Regions from separate parts of the Streptomyces sp. NPDC048172 genome, predicted to be linked through region 2. Evidence: riboswitches for the same ligand, from Rfam matches in the RefSeq annotation. Region 2 holds a riboswitch; the other holds the start of a gene.
The links. Region 2 has a riboswitch for S-adenosylmethionine ahead of thrC (threonine synthase). Riboswitches for the same ligand answer to the same signal wherever they lie in the genome.
Positions count from the first base shown of each region.

Region 1 (7,636 bases), on a different contig from region 2:
GCGGCGGGCGCGGGCGTCAACCCGGTCTCGGCGGCGCTCGCCTCGACCGCCGCGGCCGGGTTCTGCCACACGCTGCCCGCCTCCGCGAAGCCCGTCGCGCTCTTCGCCGACATCCCGGACACCCCCACCTACACCCCGCGCGACCTCCTGCGCCTCTCCGCCGTGCTCGCGCCGCTCACCGCCGCGCTGGTGCTGCTCTTCGCCGTCGCGGTGTGGCCGCTGCTCGGCGTCTCCGTGCGCTGATCCCGGCGCCGAACGACCCTTTGGGAGCTGACAGATGAACACCCTCCGCAACCCCCTCCGCAACCCCCTGCACATCGCTGTGGCGCCCTCCGGCTTCAAGGAGTCGCTCTCCGCGCGCGACGCCGCCGAGGCCATCGCCGAGGGCGTACGGCGCGCCGCGCCCGACGCCTCCGTCGACCTGATCCCCCTCGTCGACGGCGGCGAGGGCACGGCGGAGGCCCTCGCCGCCGCGACGGGCGGCGAGCTGCTGCGCCGTACGGTCACGGGCCCCGTCGGGGACCCGGTGCGCGGCCACTTCGCGATGCTGGGCGCCACCGTGCCCGCCGTGCCGACGGCGCTCGTCGAGATGGCCGCCGTCGCGGGCCTGTCGCTGGTCCCCCCGGGCCGCCGCGACCCGGGCCTGACGACGACGTACGGCGTCGGCGAACTGATCCGCTCCGCGCTCGACGCGGGTGCCCGGCGCGTCCTCGTCGGCTGCGGCGACTCCGGCACCTCGGACGGCGGGGCCGGTGCGCTCCAGGCCCTCGGCGCGCGGCTGCTCGACGCCGACGGCGCCGAACTCCCGCGCGGCGGCCACGCGCTGCCCCTCCTCGACCGCGTCGACACGAGCGGCCTCGACCCCCGTCTGAAGGACACCGAACTGCTCGTGGCCTGCAACCCGTTCAACGTGCTGTGCGGGGAGCGGGGCGTCGCCCGGGTCTTCGGCCCCCAGAAGGGGGCCACGCCCGCTCAGGTCGAGCAGCTCTCGTACGGGCTGGAGCGGTGGGCGGACGTCCTCGTACGGGACGTGGGCGCGGACGTCGATCTCCGCTCCGCGCCGGGTACGGGCGCCTCCGGCGGACTCGGTGCCGGTCTCGCGGCGCTGGGCGCGCGGCTGCTGCCCCGCTTCGACGTGCTGCTCGACCGGCTCGACCTGGACGCGCGGCTGGGCCGCGCCGACCTCGTGATCACGGCGGAGGGCGCGCTCGACCAGCAGACCGTGCGGGGCAAGATCCCCTCCGAGGTCGCCCGGCGTGCGAAGGTGTTCGACCGGCCTGTGCTGGCCCTCGCCGGAACGCTGGGGGTGGGCGCCGAGGAGGTACGCGCCGCCGGCGTCGACGCCTACCGCTCCATCCTCCCCGCCCCTGTGGGGCTGGCCGAGGCGTTGCTCCATGCCCGCGAATACCTCGCCGATGCGACGGAGCACGCCGTCCGTATGGTCCTGCTCGGTACCCGTCTCCGCCCCGTCCCCCTGCTCACGACGGCGACCCCTACGGGGGTACGGACCCCGTGACTGCCCCGAATCCACCATCGCCGGGTGCGAACGCGCCGTGGCTGAGCGCGCAGTTCCCCGCGCCCCTTAGCGGCACCTTCGGAGCGCCCTGGCAGGAGTGCCCCGTCAGGGGCGCGGGCCCCTCCGTCTGCGCCTCTCGCGGGCGCTTCGCTGGCTTCGAAGCGGCGCGCGTCCGCAGATGCGCCCCGAAGGGGCGCGGGGAACTGCGCGAGCGAGCACAGCGAATCCGCACTCGGCAACGACGGCGAAGGGGCAGGACGTGCCCCGTCAGGGGCGCGGGGAACTGCGCGAGCGAGCACAGCGAACCGGCACCCGGCAGCGGCGGCCAAGGGGCAGGCTCTACTCCGCAGCGGCGGGAGCCGGGACGCAACGGCCGGCCTCGGTCCGGTAGGACCACTTCGCGCCGTCGCGGACAAGCGACCGTACCGCCGCGACAAAGCGGGAGACGTGCTCATCCGGCGTCCCCACCCCAAAGCTCACGCGGATCGCGTTGAGGGAGACGTCACCGGACCCCACGTCAGGGGACCCGCACTCGCCGGCGGCACCCGACTCCGCCCCCAGCAGCGTGCGCAGCAGCGGGTGGGCGCAGAAGAGGCCGTCCCGTACGCCGATGCCGTACTCGGCGGAGAGCGCCGCGGCGAAGTGGGAGCTGTTCCAGCCCTCGACGACGAACGAGAGCACGCCGACCCGCTCGGCGTCGTCCCCGAACAGGGAGAGCACCTTGACCTCCGGGACCTCGGCGAGACCGGCCCGCAGCCGGGCCAGCAGCGTCTCCTCGCGGGCCACGAGCCCTTCGAAGCCCGCGGCCCGCAGGGCGCGGCAGGCGGAGGCGATGGCGTAGGCGCCGATGACGTTCGGCGAACCGGCCTCGTGCCGCGCCGCGTTCTCGTGCCACTCGACGTCGACGCCGCCGTCCTCGCGCCGCGCGACCGTACGGCTGGCGCCGCCGCCCGCGAGGTACGGCTCGGCGGCGAGCAGCCAGTCGGCGCGTCCGGCCAGCACTCCGGCGCCGAACGGCGCGTACAGCTTGTGCCCGGAGAAGGCGACCCAGTCCACGTCGAGTTCGCTCACGTCCACCGGCCGGTGCGGGGCGAGCTGCGCCGCGTCGAGGACGAGGCGGGCGCCGTGCCGGTGCGCGGCGGCGGTGAGTTCGCGGACGGGCCAGATCTCGCCGGTGACGTTGGAGGCGCCGGTCACGCAGACGAGCTTGGGCCCGGCGGGCGCGGCGTGCAGCGCCTCCTCCAGCGTGGCGACGGCCTGTTCGGGCGAGCGGGGCGCGTCGAGGTACGTCACGTCGTGGCCGCGCCACGGCAGCAGCGAGGCGTGATGCTCGGTCTCGAACACGAACACCCGGGTCCCGGCGGGGAGGGCGGAGGCGAGGAGGTTCAGCGAATCCGTGGTGGCGCGGGTGAAGACGACCTGGTCGCCCTCCCGGCATCCCAGGAACTCGGCGACGGCCTGCCTGCTCTGCTCGAACAGGTCGGTGGAGAGCTGCGAGAGGTACCCGGCGCCCCGGTGGACGCTGCCGTAGTACGGCGCGTACGCGGCGATGTCGTCCCAGACCCGCTGGAGCGCGGGGGCGCTGGCGGCGTGGTCGAGCGCGGCGTAGGTGACCTCGCCGCCGGTGACGAGCGGGACGGTGACGTCGCGGCCGAGGACCGGCAGGACCGTACAGGAGTCGGCGGACGCAATCGTGGAGGAATCAGCGGAAACAGGAGCAAAAGGGGTGGCGAACGGCATGACGGAACTCCGCGTGGTGAGAGAAAGGCGTGACGACGTGAAGACGTGCCGGAGAGGGGCCTGCGGCCCTATCGCATTCGCTTGCTCACGGGGAACTCCCTCGGTAGACCAGGACCCCTGGCACGAGGGATCCGCGCTTGCCGCGGACCTTGTTGTCCTACGGCCTGGTCATCACCCGGGGCACCCCGCCACGGACGGAGGGTTGCCGGACAGCGGGCCGGGGCCGTATTCGCTGTCACTCGTGACCTGGTCAGGAGTATGGCACATGGCTCCTGGCGGAGTGCAGGGGGCGTCCACATAGCGGACCCGGGGCCACTTCCGGGTGCCCCCTGCTCCCTCGTCCCGTCGACAGGGACCGCACAGGGGGAGCCCCTTGCCGTGCTTCGCGGGCCGCGCCCGCATCGTGGCCGTTCGCGCAGTTCCCCGCGCCCCTTCGGGGCGCTCAGCGCGAGGCGCTCAGCACGGGGCGTTCAGCACCATCTCCCGCGCCTCCGCGTAGCGTTCGCGGACGTGTGGGGTCGGGTCCGCCTCGTGGCGCGTGGCGCCCGTGGTCGCGGACCAGTCGGGTGGGGTCTCTCCGCCCGCGAGGATCCAGGCGGCCTGGCGGGCGGCGCCGTCCGCGACGTACTCGCCCGGGGGCGGGACGACGACGGGGCGGCCGAGGACCTCGGGGGCGATGCGGCGTACCGCCTCGCTGCGCGCGCCGCCGCCGACGAGCACGACGCGGCGGCACTCGACGCCGAGCGCGACCATGCGGTCGAGCCCGTCGGCCAGCCCGCACAGCAGGCCCTCGACGGCCGCGCGGGCGAGGTGTGCCGGGCCCGAGGTGGCGAGGGTCAGGCCGTGGACGGCGCCGGTGGCGTCGGGGCGCGCGGGGGTGCGTTCGCCCTCCAGGTACGGGACGACCACGAGCCCGTCGGCGCCCGCCGGGGCGGAGAGCGCCAGCTCGGAGAGCTTCTCCAGGCCGACGCCGAGGAGCCGCGCGGTGGCCTCCAGCACACGGGCGGCGTTGAGCGTGCACACCAGCGGCAGGAAGCCGCCCGCCGCGTCGGCGAACCCGGCGACGGTGCCGGTCGGGTCGGCGGTGGGCCGTCCGGTGACGGCGAAGACGGTGCCGGAGGTGCCGATGGAGACCACCACGTCGCCGGTACGGGCGCCGACACCTAGCGCGGCGGCGGCGTTGTCCCCGGCGCCCGGGCCCAGCGCGGCGCCGGTGCCCGGCACCTGCGCCGCGGTCTCGTGGGGGCCGACGACGCGCGGCAGCACGGCGTCGTGCCCAAGGGCCCGGGTCAGCAGGTCGCGGCGGTAGCCGCCCTCGGCGGGCGACCAGTAGCCGGTGCCGCTGGCGTCGCTGCGGTCGGTGGTGAGCGCCTCAAAACCGTCCGCCCCCGCGAGCTGCCAGGTCAGCCAGTCGTGCGGCAGCGCGACGGCGGCCGTGCGGCCCGCCTCCTTCGGCTCGTGCTCGGCGAGCCAGCGCAGCTTGGAGACGGTGAACGAGGCCACGGGCAGGCTGCCGACGGCCCCCGCCCACGCCTCCTCGCCCAGCTCGGCGACGAGCGAACGGGCGGCGTCCGCCGAGCGGTTGTCGTTCCAGAGCAGCGCGGGGCGTACGACCTCGCCGTCCTCGTCGAGGCAGACCATGCCGTGCTGCTGCCCGGCGACGGAGACGGCCTCGACGTCGGCCAGCCCGCCCGCCCCGGCGGCCGCCGCGCGCAGCGCCCGCAGCCAGGCGTGCGGATCGACCTCGGTGCCGTCGGGATGGGGCGCCTTGCCCTCCCGTACGAGGCTGCCGTCGGCGGCGTCGCGTACGACGATCTTGCAGGACTGGGTCGAGGAGTCGATCCCCGCGACGAGGTGCCGTGTCACTGTGCGCGTGCTCCGGTGAGGTGGTCGAGGGCGAGCTGGGACAAGCGTACGAAACCACCGCCGCGCGACGCGGCCGTTTCGGGATCGAAGTCCTCGAACGCGGTCGTGTCGGCGGCCAGTTGGGCGGTCGTCTCGCCCGGGCCGAGGGTGGGGACGGCGAGCTCGCCGACGCGCGCCGCCGCCAGGGCCTCGCGCACCTCGGGGTCGGCGCGGAAGGCGCGGGCGCGCTCGCGGAGGATCAGATAGCTGCGCATGTTGGCGGCGGCCGAGGCCCACACGCCGTCGGCGTCCTCGGTGCGCAGCGGCTTGTAGTCGAAGTGCCGGGGGCCGTCGTAGCCGCCGTGTTCCAGCAGGTCCACGGTGAAGAAGGCGGAGAGCAGGTCGCCGTGGCCGAAGACGAGATCCTGGTCGTAGCGCGGCCCGCGCTGGCCGTTGAGGTCGAGGTGGAAGAGCTTGCCGGACCAGAGTGCCTGACCGATGCCGTGCACGTAGTTCAGCCCGGCCATCTGCTCGTGGCCGACCTCGGGGTTCACGCCGACGCGCTCGTGGTGCTGGAGGCGGGAGATGAAGGCGAGGGCGTGGCCGATGGTGGGGAGCAGGATGTCGCCGCGCGGCTCGTTCGGCTTGGGTTCGAGGGCGAGCCGCAGGTCGTAGCCCTGGTCGAGGGTGTACTGGGCGAGGGTGTCGATGCCCTCCGCGTACCGGTCCAGCGCTGCTCGTACGTCGATGCCCGCGTCCGTCTCCGAGCCCTCGCGGCCGCCCCACAGCACGTACGTACGGGCGCCGAGCTCGGCCGCCAGGTCCATGTTCCGCATCACCTTGCGCAGGGCGAAGCGTCGGATGTCGCGGTCGTTGCTGGTGAGGGCGCCGCCCTTGAAGACGGGGTGGGTGAAGAGGTTGGTGGTCGCCATCGGGACGGCCATGCCGGTCTCGTCGAGGGCCTTGCGGAAGCGGGCGATGAGCCGGTCCCGCTCGGTGTCGTCCGAGCCGAAGGGGATGAGGTCGTCGTCGTGGAACGTCACGCCCCACGCGCCGAGTTCCGCCAGCCGGTGCACGGCCTCGGCCGGGTCGAGCGGCGGCCTGGTGGCCTCCCCGAACGGGTCGACGGCACGCCAGCCGACCGTCCACAGGCCGAAGCTGAACCGGTCCGCCGTGCTGGGCTCGAACGACATGCGCACACCCTCCGCTCGCCGAGGTATTAGTTTTACGGCTGGACTAAAACACCGCGACACGCGGCACGTCAACGGAAGAAGCACGGAGCGGCATCGTCAAATGTCTTCGCCCGTAGGCCAGATCGACATACGGCGGCACAACTCGGCGCTCGTCCTGGCGACCGTCGCCGCCTCCCCCGGCGTCTCGCGCGCGGGCATCGCGGAGCGCACGGGGCTCACCAAGACGACCGTCTCGATGCTGGTCGAGCGGCTGCTGTCGGCCGACGTCCTCACCGAGACGGGCCGCCAGCACCCCGCCCCGGCGCGGGGCCGCCCGGCGACGGCCCTGGACCTCTCCCCCACAGGGCCGCACGGCCTGGGCGTCGAGATCGGCGTGGACCGGCTGGCGCTCTGCCTGACGGACCTCGCGGGGCGCGTCCGTACGTACCGCACGCTGCCCGGCGACCACCGGGGCGGCCGGGGCGCGGATCCGGCGCGGGTGCTGGAGCGGGTGCGCGGCGCCGTCCGCCGGGAGCTGGGCCGCGCGGCCGCCGCCGGGGTCCCGGTGAGCGGCGTGGTCCTGGCCGTTCCGGGCCTGGTCGAGGCGGCGACGGGGACCGTGCGCGCGGCGCCCAACCTCGGCTGGCGCGACGTCCGGCTGCCCGCCGTCCTCGGCGGGCTCCCCGTCTCCGCCGCCAACGAGGCGGACCTCGCGGCCTGCGCCGAGCTGTGGACCGGCGGCCACCCGGGGCTGCGGGACTTCCTCTACGTCTCGGGGGAGATCGGCGTCGGCGCCGGCCTGGTCGTCGACGGCGCGCTGTTCCCCGGCAGCCACGGCTTCGCGGGCGAGATCGGGCACGTCTGCGTCGACCCGACGGACGCGGGGGCCCGCTGCCGCTGCGGGGCGCGCGGCTGCCTGGAGACGGTCGCGGGCCGCGAGGCGCTGCAGCGGGCGGCGGGCGTGGCCACGGGTGAACTGGGCCCGCGCCTAGCGGCGGGCGACGCGCGCGCCGTGGGCGCCGTACGGGCCGCGGGCCGCCTGCTGGGGACGGCCCTGGCCTCGGTCGTCAACGCGGTGGGCGTCCCCGCCGTCGTGCTGGGCGGGGACTACGCCCGGCTGGAGCCCTGGCTCCGCCCGCCCCTGGAGGGCGAGTTGGCGGCGCGGGTCCTCACCGCGCGCTGGTCCCCCGTCCCCGTCCTCCCCGGCACCCTCGGCCGCGAGGCCCCAGCGCGGGGCGCGGCCCAGTCCGCGACGCGGGCGACGCTGGCGGACCCGGAGGCGTACGTGGCGGCGCGGCGCGATCAGCCGACTCGTGCCAGTCCGTCGCCCAGTTCGCTGCGGCGGTAGAGCACGTGCCGTCCG
Region 1 is NZ_JBIDAT010000004.1:534,955-542,590, forward strand. Features, by position in the region: gene ACGF3A_RS20185 (SLC13 family permease) at 1-243, shown strand, start outside; gene ACGF3A_RS20190 (glycerate kinase) at 278-1,516, shown strand; gene ACGF3A_RS20195 (aminotransferase class V-fold PLP-dependent enzyme) at 1,856-3,256, opposite strand; SAM riboswitch class IV at 3,385-3,503, opposite strand; gene xylB (xylulokinase) at 3,713-5,122, opposite strand; gene xylA (xylose isomerase) at 5,119-6,294, opposite strand; gene ACGF3A_RS20210 (ROK family protein) at 6,395-7,621, shown strand; gene ACGF3A_RS20215 (helix-turn-helix domain-containing protein) at 7,576-7,636, opposite strand, start outside.
Region 1: linked by a shared signal. The riboswitch ahead of ACGF3A_RS20195 (aminotransferase class V-fold PLP-dependent enzyme) and the one ahead of thrC (threonine synthase) in region 2 are both predicted to bind S-adenosylmethionine.

Region 2 (7,636 bases):
GCGTGGTTCTTCTCCAGGTCGGCCAGGACCTCGCTGAGGGTCGCGCCCTCGGCGCTCACCTCGGCCTGCCCGCCGGTGTAGGTGCGGAGGATGGTGGGGATCCGGACGTTCACGCTCATGCTTCTGCTTCCTCTCTCAAGGCGGGGACGGGGCTCAGGCCAGACCGGCGTCGCGGAACGCGTCCAGGCTGGGGCGGATGACGGCGGTGGGCCGCGACGACGGCGCCACGGCGTCCAGGGTCTTCAGCCCGTCCCCCGTGTTCAGCACGACCGTCGTGAGCGCGGGGTCGATCGCCCCGCTCTCGATCAGCTTGCGGGTGACGCCCAGCGTGACCCCGCCCGCGGTCTCCGCGAAGACGCCCTCCGTACGGGCCAGCAGCTTCATCGCGTCGACGATCTGCTCGTCGTTCACATCGTCCACCGCGCCGCCGGTGCGGCGGCAGATGTCGATCACGTAGGGCCCGTCCGCCGGGTCGCCGATGGCCAGGGACTTGGCGATCGTGTCCGGCTTCCTGACGGGACGGACCGCGTCGGTGCCGTCCTTGTAAGCGCGCGAGACCGGCGAGCAGCCCTCCGCCTGCGCGGCGAAGATCCGGACCGGCTTGTCCTCGACCAGCCCGAGCTTCACCAGCTCGCGCAGCCCCTTGTCGATCTTCACGAGCTGGCAGCCCGAGGCCACGGGGATCACGATCTGGTCCGGCAGCTCCCAGCCGAGCTGCTCGCAGATCTCGTACGCCAGGGTCTTGGAGCCCTCGGCGTAGAACGGCCGCAGATTGACGTTGGTGAAGCCCCAGCCCTCGCCGAGCGGGTCGCCGATCAGCTCGGAGCAGAAGCGGTTCACGTCGTCGTAGGTGCCGTCGATGGCGACCAGCTGGCCCCCGTAGACCGCGGCCATGACGACCTTGGACTGCTCCAGGCCGTCCGGGATGAAGACGCAGGAGCGCAGGCCCGCGCGGGCCGCCGCGGCGCCGACGGCACCGGCCAGATTGCCGGTGGAGGAGCAGGAGAGCGTGGTGAAGCCGAAGGCGCGGGCGGCCTCCAGCGCGATGGCCACCGGGCGGTCCTTGAAGGAGTGCGTCGGGTTGCCGGAGTCGTCCTTCACGTAGAGCCCGCCGGTGACGCCCAGCTCGGCGGCGAGGCGGTCGGCCTGGACGAGCGGGGTCAGGCCCGGGTTCAGATTCGGCTTCGCCGCGACGTCCGCGGGGACGGGGAGCAGCGGCGCGTACCGCCACATGTTCGACGGGCCGGACGCGATACGGGCGCGGAGCGCCTCGGGGTCGCCGCCCGGCAGCTCGTACGCCACCTCCAGCGGCCCGAAACACTCCAGGCACACGAAGCTGGGGCCGAGCGGGGTGCGGGTGCCGCACTCGCGGCAGGAGAGCGCCACGGCGGGACCGAGATCAAAAGTGGAGGTGGTGGAGGTGGTGGTGCTTTCCACTGCTTGCACAGCCATGGAGGCGAGGCCCTTTCTCCTCATCTTCCCCGTGGCGTATCTCGTCACGGGACGGAATTGGCACCGTCCCCACGCGGGGCCTCGCCGTCGGAAGAATGGCGTGGCTCGCGGGATGGTTGCCGGGGCTTCAACGGGCCGTTCCCTCTGCCCCTCTGGATGAGCTGCTATGGCGCTGACCCGCAGGCCAGGCGTTTGTCACACATCACCCGCGAACCCCGGCATGCGAGGTTCACGTGCGTTGTTCAAGACTGTAACCGACACCTCTGACCCTTGAGATAGTCGTCCGAACCGCGAGATGGATCACAGGAAGGCGGGCCCGTGCTCGACGAAGTGGGCCACTGGCTGCGGCGTCGCTCCTGGCGCGCCGCCGACCGGCCGCTCGACCAGCTCCTCGCCGCCAAGCGCCGCACCGGCACCACGGTCAGCGTGGTGCTGCCCGCGCTGGACGAGGAGGAGACGGTCGGCCGGATCGTCTCCGTCATCCGCCGCGACCTGTCCGCGCTCGTCGACGAGCTGGTGGTGATGGACTCCGGCTCCACCGACCGTACCGCCGAGGTCGCCGCGGCGGCGGGCGCCAAGGTGATCCACCGCGACGAGGTGCTGCCCCGGCTGGCGCCCAGCCCCGGCAAGGGCGAGGTGCTGTGGCGTTCGCTGCTGGCCACGCACGGTGACGTGGTCTGCTTCGTCGACGCGGACCTGCGCGAGTTCTCCGCCTCCTTCGTCTCCGGCATCGTCGGCCCGCTGCTCACGGACCCGGACGTCGCGTTCGTCAAGGCGATGTACGACCGCCCGCTGGACGGCGTCCCGGCAGGCGGCGGCCGGGTGACCGAGCTGGTGGCGCGCCCGCTGCTGAACCTGCACTGGCCGCGCCTGGCGGGGATCGTCCAGCCGCTCGGCGGGGAGTACGCGGCGCGCCGCTCGCTCCTGGAGCGCCTCCCCTTCCCGGTGGGTTACGGGGTGGAGCTCGCCCTGCTCATCGACGCCCTGGAGACGGCGGGCCTCGACGCGCTCGCCCAGGTCGACGTCGGCGTCCGCCACCACCGCCACCAGGACGGCCAGGCGCTCGGCCGGATGGCCGCGGCGATCTACGCGACGGCGGAGCGCAGGCTGCCCCAGGGGAGCGCCCGGGCCCGGAGCCTCACCCCGCTCACCCCGCTCACCCAGTTCGAGCGGGACGCCTCCGGCGCGTTCGTCCCGCGCGACCACGTCCTGGTCACGGAGGAGCGCCCGCCGATGCGCACCGTCCCGGAGTACGCGCCGCGCGGCACATACGTTTGAGTTCGAGGGCCGACGGCTAAGCTCCGCGCATGGCCGCTGGCGCAACTTCCCAGGTACTTGTGGCGTCCAACCGGGGCCCTGTGGCGTACGCGCTGGGTGCCGACGGCGGACTCGCCCCCCGGCGCGGCGGCGGCGGCCTCGTCTCCGGGCTCTCGGCGATCGGCCCCGAGGCCGGGGCGGTCTGGGTCTGCGCGGCGCTCGGCGAGGGCGACCGGGAGGCGGCCCGGCGGGCGGGGAAGCGACTGGCCCCCGAGGACACGGGCGGCCAGGCCGTACGGATGCTGGACCTCGCGCCGGACGTGTTCGAGGCCGCGTACCACGGCGTGGCCAACTCGGTGCTGTGGTTCGTCCACCACATGCTCTACGAGACGCCGCTGGAGCCGTCCTTCGACGCGGACTTCGCGCGGGAGTGGGCGGCCTACGAGGCGTACAACACCGCGTTCGCCGACGCGCTCGCCGAGGAGGCGGGGCACGGCGCCGCCGTCCTCGTGCAGGACTACCACCTCACGCTCGTCCCCCGGCTGCTCCACGAACGCCGGCCCGACCTGCGCATCGGCCACTTCTCGCACACGCCCTGGGCCCCGCCGGACTACTACCGGCTGCTGCCCGACGCGGTGGCCGAGGCGGTGCTGCGCGGAATCCTCGGCGCGGACCGCGCCGCGTTCCTGACCTGGCGCTGGGCGGAGGCGTTCGCGGAGTGCTGCGCGCGGGTGCTGGGCGCCGAGGTGCGGCGGGAGCCGTTCCGGGTGATCCACGAGGGCCGCACGACGGAGATCGGCGTGCACGGCCTCGGCGCCGACGCCGACTTCCTGCGCGAGCGCGCGCACCGCGACGACGTGGCGGAGCGGATGGCGCAGCTGCGCGAGCAGATCGGGTACGGGCCGGACGGTGCGGCGCGGAGGACGATCGTCCGCGTGGACCGCACCGAGCTGTCGAAGAACATCGTGCGCGGCCTGCACGCGTACCGGCGGCTGCTGGCCGACCACCCCGAGTGGCGCGAGCACGTCACGCACCTCGCCTTCGCCTACCCCTCGCGCCAGGACCTGCGGGTCTACCGCGACTACACGGCGGAGGTGGCGCGCGTCGCCGAGGCCGTGAACGAGGAATTCGGGGTCCCCGGCTGGACCCCCGTCCTCCTGCACGTCGAGGACGACTTCGCGCGCTCCCTCGCCGCGTACCGCCTCGCGGACGTCGCGCTCGTCAACCCGATCCGGGATGGGATGAACCTCGTCGCCAAGGAGGTCCCCGTCGTCTCCGACGAGGGCTGCGCGCTGGTCCTCTCCCGCGAGGCGGGCGCGTACGAGGAACTGCGCGAGGACGCGATCGAGGTCAACCCGTACGACGTGACGGCCACCGCCGAGGCGCTGGGCGCGGCGCTCGGCCTGGAGCGGTCGGTGCGCGCCGAGCGGACGAAACGGCTCGCGACGGCGGCCACGGCACTGCCGCCGACGCAGTGGTTCCTGGACCAGCTCGACGCCCTACGCGCCTGAGATCTCCTCCGCGAGCCCTTCCAGGAACGCGACGACTCCTTCGGGGCCCGGAACCAACAGGTCGGCCCGTGCGGCGAGTTCGGGCACGGACTCGCCCGTTCCGGCTGCCGAGCTGCACACCAGCAGCCCGTTCACCCCCTGCCCTCTCATCTCCTCGACCGCGTCGTAGGCGGCCAGATCGCCCAGATCGTCCCCCGCGTACGCGACGGAGCGCGCGCCCTTCTCCCGTACGAACTCCTTCAGCGCGGCGCCCTTGTCCGCGCCCGGCGGCCGGAGTTCGAGCACCATACGGCCGGGCTCGACGAGCAGCCCATGCCGCGCGGCGAGGCCTGCGAGGGGCTCCCGCAGGAGGTCGAGGACTCGGTCGGGGTCCGCCGTACGCCGCGTGTGCACGGCCAGCGCCCGCCCCTTGTCCTCGGTCCAGGTCCCCTCGGGGACGCCCAGCTCCGCGAGGAGCGGCGGCAGTTCGGCCCGTACGGCGGCGACGCCGGGCGGCGCGGGGGCGGCGTGCGCCTCGCCGGTGGCCGCGTCCCACCGCTCCGCGCCGTACGCGCCGAGCACGGTGAGGTGCGCGAGTGCGGCGACGCCTTTGAACCCCCCGTGGGCGACGGCCTCCTCGGCGGGGCGGCCGGTGATCACGGCGACGGCCCGCAGCCTTGGCGCGAGGCGCGCGAGCGCGGGCACGGCACCGGGGTGCGCCCGCGCGTCTGCGGGGTCCCCCACGATGGGCGCCAACGTCCCATCGAAGTCCAACCCAAGCACGGCTTCCCCGGGCCCCCGAAGCAACGCCCCCAGCCCTTCCCGCCCGACACCGGTCAGAGGCTCACCAATACCCATACCCAGAGCCTACGGCGCAAGCCCCAGCCCCTGCTTCTCCCTCGCCCCCTGCGAAGCTTGGGAAGTCTGCGCTTCTCCCTCCACCCCACAGCGCTTGGGAAGTCTGCGCTTCTCCCTCCGCCCCACAGCGCTTGGGAAGTCTGCGCTTCTCCCTCCGCCCCACAGCGCTTGGGAAGTCTGCGCTTCTCGCTCCCGCTGTGCTTGGGAAGTCTGCGCAAGGCGCAGGGTTGGCAAGCGCAGCCCACTTCGCCGGGTGCCCCGCGCAACGGGGCCGCGCCCGGGGTGCCCCGGGCTGTGCTTCGCGGGCTGCGGCCGCGTCGGGGCTGGGCGCGCAGTTCCCCGCGCCCCTTAGGGAAAAGGGGCTAGCCCCGAGGTGTCGTGACCGGTCGCGCCCACGCGGCGGAGCCGCACATCAGACACAGCCCCGCGCCCCTGAGGGAACAGGGGGCAAGCCCCGAGGTGTCGTGACCCGGGGCTAGCGTGTGCGGTCGCGGCGGGATTGGCGGCGGGCTCGGAGGCGATTGACCGTGACGGGGTCGTGGGCGAGGGCGCGAGGATCGTCGAGGAGCGCGTTGAGGAGCTGGTAGTACCGAGTAGGGGAGAGGCCCAGCCGCTCCCGTATCGCCCGCTCCTTGGTGCCGGGCGCCGACCAGCCCACCCGCTCCAGGGCGAGTATCGCCTCGTCCTGGTCGGACAGCCCCTGCCCCTGCTCGTTCATGCCTTCCAACGTACCGGGCCCTCCTGACGGGCCTACTCCGAGCGCTCCTCCGACTCCGCCGCCCGCTGGATGGCCCCGAGGACGGACGCCGGGTCGCCGCCGGGCTCGACGGCCTTGCCGATGTTCTTCTTGACGTCGGCGCTCGCCCGCGCCCAGGAGACCTTGCCCGCGGGGTAGAACTCGGCGTCCGGGAGCTGGTCCAGGAAGCGCCACAGCTCCTTGTGCCTGCGGTCGCCCCGCATCCGCTCGGTGGCCGAGGTGGTGACCGGCATCAGGTCGTAGCGGTCGGCGAACGCGTAGTGGTTCTTCTCCCGGTAGACGTAGTCGAGGAACTTACGGGCCTCCAGCCTGCGCCCGTTCTCCTTGAAGGCCATCATCCAGTCGGCGACGCCGAGCGTGGCCTCGGAGGGGCCGCCCTTGCCGGGGATGCGGCCGGTGCCGTACGAGATCTTGCCGCGGTCGGCCTGCTGCATGAGCGTGGGGTGGCCGTTGAGCATGCCGACGTCGCCCTCGCTGAAGGCGTCGAAGAGGGTCTGCCGGTCGATGCGGCCCGGCTTGCCGCCGGTGAGGCCGGGCTTGACCAGGTTGTCGCGGATCCAGGCGAAGGTGTCGATGTTGGCGGCGGAGTTGATCGTGTAGTTGCCGACGGTGTCGGTGTAGCCGCCGCCCCCGCCGAGCATCCAGATCAGCGTCTCGGCGGGTGCCTCCTCGCGCCCGAGCGGCAGCCCGTACGGGTACTTCACGCCCGCGTCCTTCAGCTTCGCGGCCGCCTCCTTGAGCGCCTTCCAGCTCTGCGGCGGGTCGTCGGGGTCGAGCCCGGCCTTGGCGAAGAGGTCCTTGTTGTAGAAGAGCAGCCGGGTGCTGGAGACGAACGGCAGCCCGTACTGGACGCGCCGCACCTCGCCCGCCTCGGCGAGGCCGGTGAGGAAGTCGGCCTGGACGGGGATCGAGAGCAGTTCGTTGGCCTTGTAGAGCTTGCCCTGCGCGGCGTAGTCGGCGTACGCGCCGATCTGGGCCAGGTCCGGGGAGTCGCCCGACTCGACCATCTCGGCGACCTTCCGGTCCACGTCGGACCAGCTGTAGACGGAGACGTCGACGCGGATGCCGGGGTGCTTCTTGGTGAAGGACGCGGCGAGACCCTTCCAGTACTTCTCGGAGCTGTTGTCGGCCGAGTCCCCGTAGTCGGCGGCGACGAGCTTGAGGGTCGCCTCGTCGGATCCCGGCCCGGAGTCGCACCCTGCCGCCGTCATCCCGACGGCACCGGCCGCGCCGGTGGCGGCGGCCAGGCTCAGGAATCGCCGTCGTTCCATCATTCCGATACCCCTCAAACCCCTGCCGTGACCTGGTGTCTCCCTGTCACGGGTCGTGCCGATCGTGCTGAGCGCCCGTAAATGTTCGATGTACGTTCACTTGCGCACTGTTGCGCGGTGTCGCGCGCCGAGTCTCTCTTGTGCGCCCTCATAGGTCTACACCAGTGTGCCCATCGACACGGAATCCTTCATTCCTCCCCCGCGCACGGGCACACCGCCGGAAAGATCCCCTGAAGTGGACTAGACCTATTCTGTCCTCTCGCGGGAGACTGCTACGTGTGAGTACCTCTGACTACGCCGCAGTCCCGTACGTCGTGGCCCTGGACGTGGGCGGCACCGGAATGAAGGCCGCCCTGATCGGCGCGGACAACGAGTTGCTGCACGAGGCGCGCCGGCCCACCGTGCGCGAGCACGGCCCGGAGGCGGCGGTCGAGGGCGTCCTCGCCTTCGCGGCCGAACTGCGCGCCCTCGGTGTCGAGCAGTACGGGACGGAGCCCCTGGCCGCGGGCGTCGCCGTGCCCGGCACCATCGACGAGGCGAACGGCGTCGCC
Region 2 is NZ_JBIDAT010000002.1:875,815-883,450, reverse strand. Features, by position in the region: gene ACGF3A_RS12685 (MoaD/ThiS family protein) at 1-119, opposite strand, end outside; gene thrC (threonine synthase) at 154-1,452, opposite strand; SAM riboswitch class I at 1,470-1,615, opposite strand; gene ACGF3A_RS12675 (glucosyl-3-phosphoglycerate synthase) at 1,771-2,730, shown strand; gene ACGF3A_RS12670 (trehalose-6-phosphate synthase) at 2,760-4,220, shown strand; gene otsB (trehalose-phosphatase) at 4,209-5,057, opposite strand; gene ACGF3A_RS12660 (DUF3263 domain-containing protein) at 5,533-5,775, opposite strand; gene ACGF3A_RS12655 (extracellular solute-binding protein) at 5,808-7,085, opposite strand; gene ACGF3A_RS12650 (ROK family protein) at 7,427-7,636, shown strand, end outside.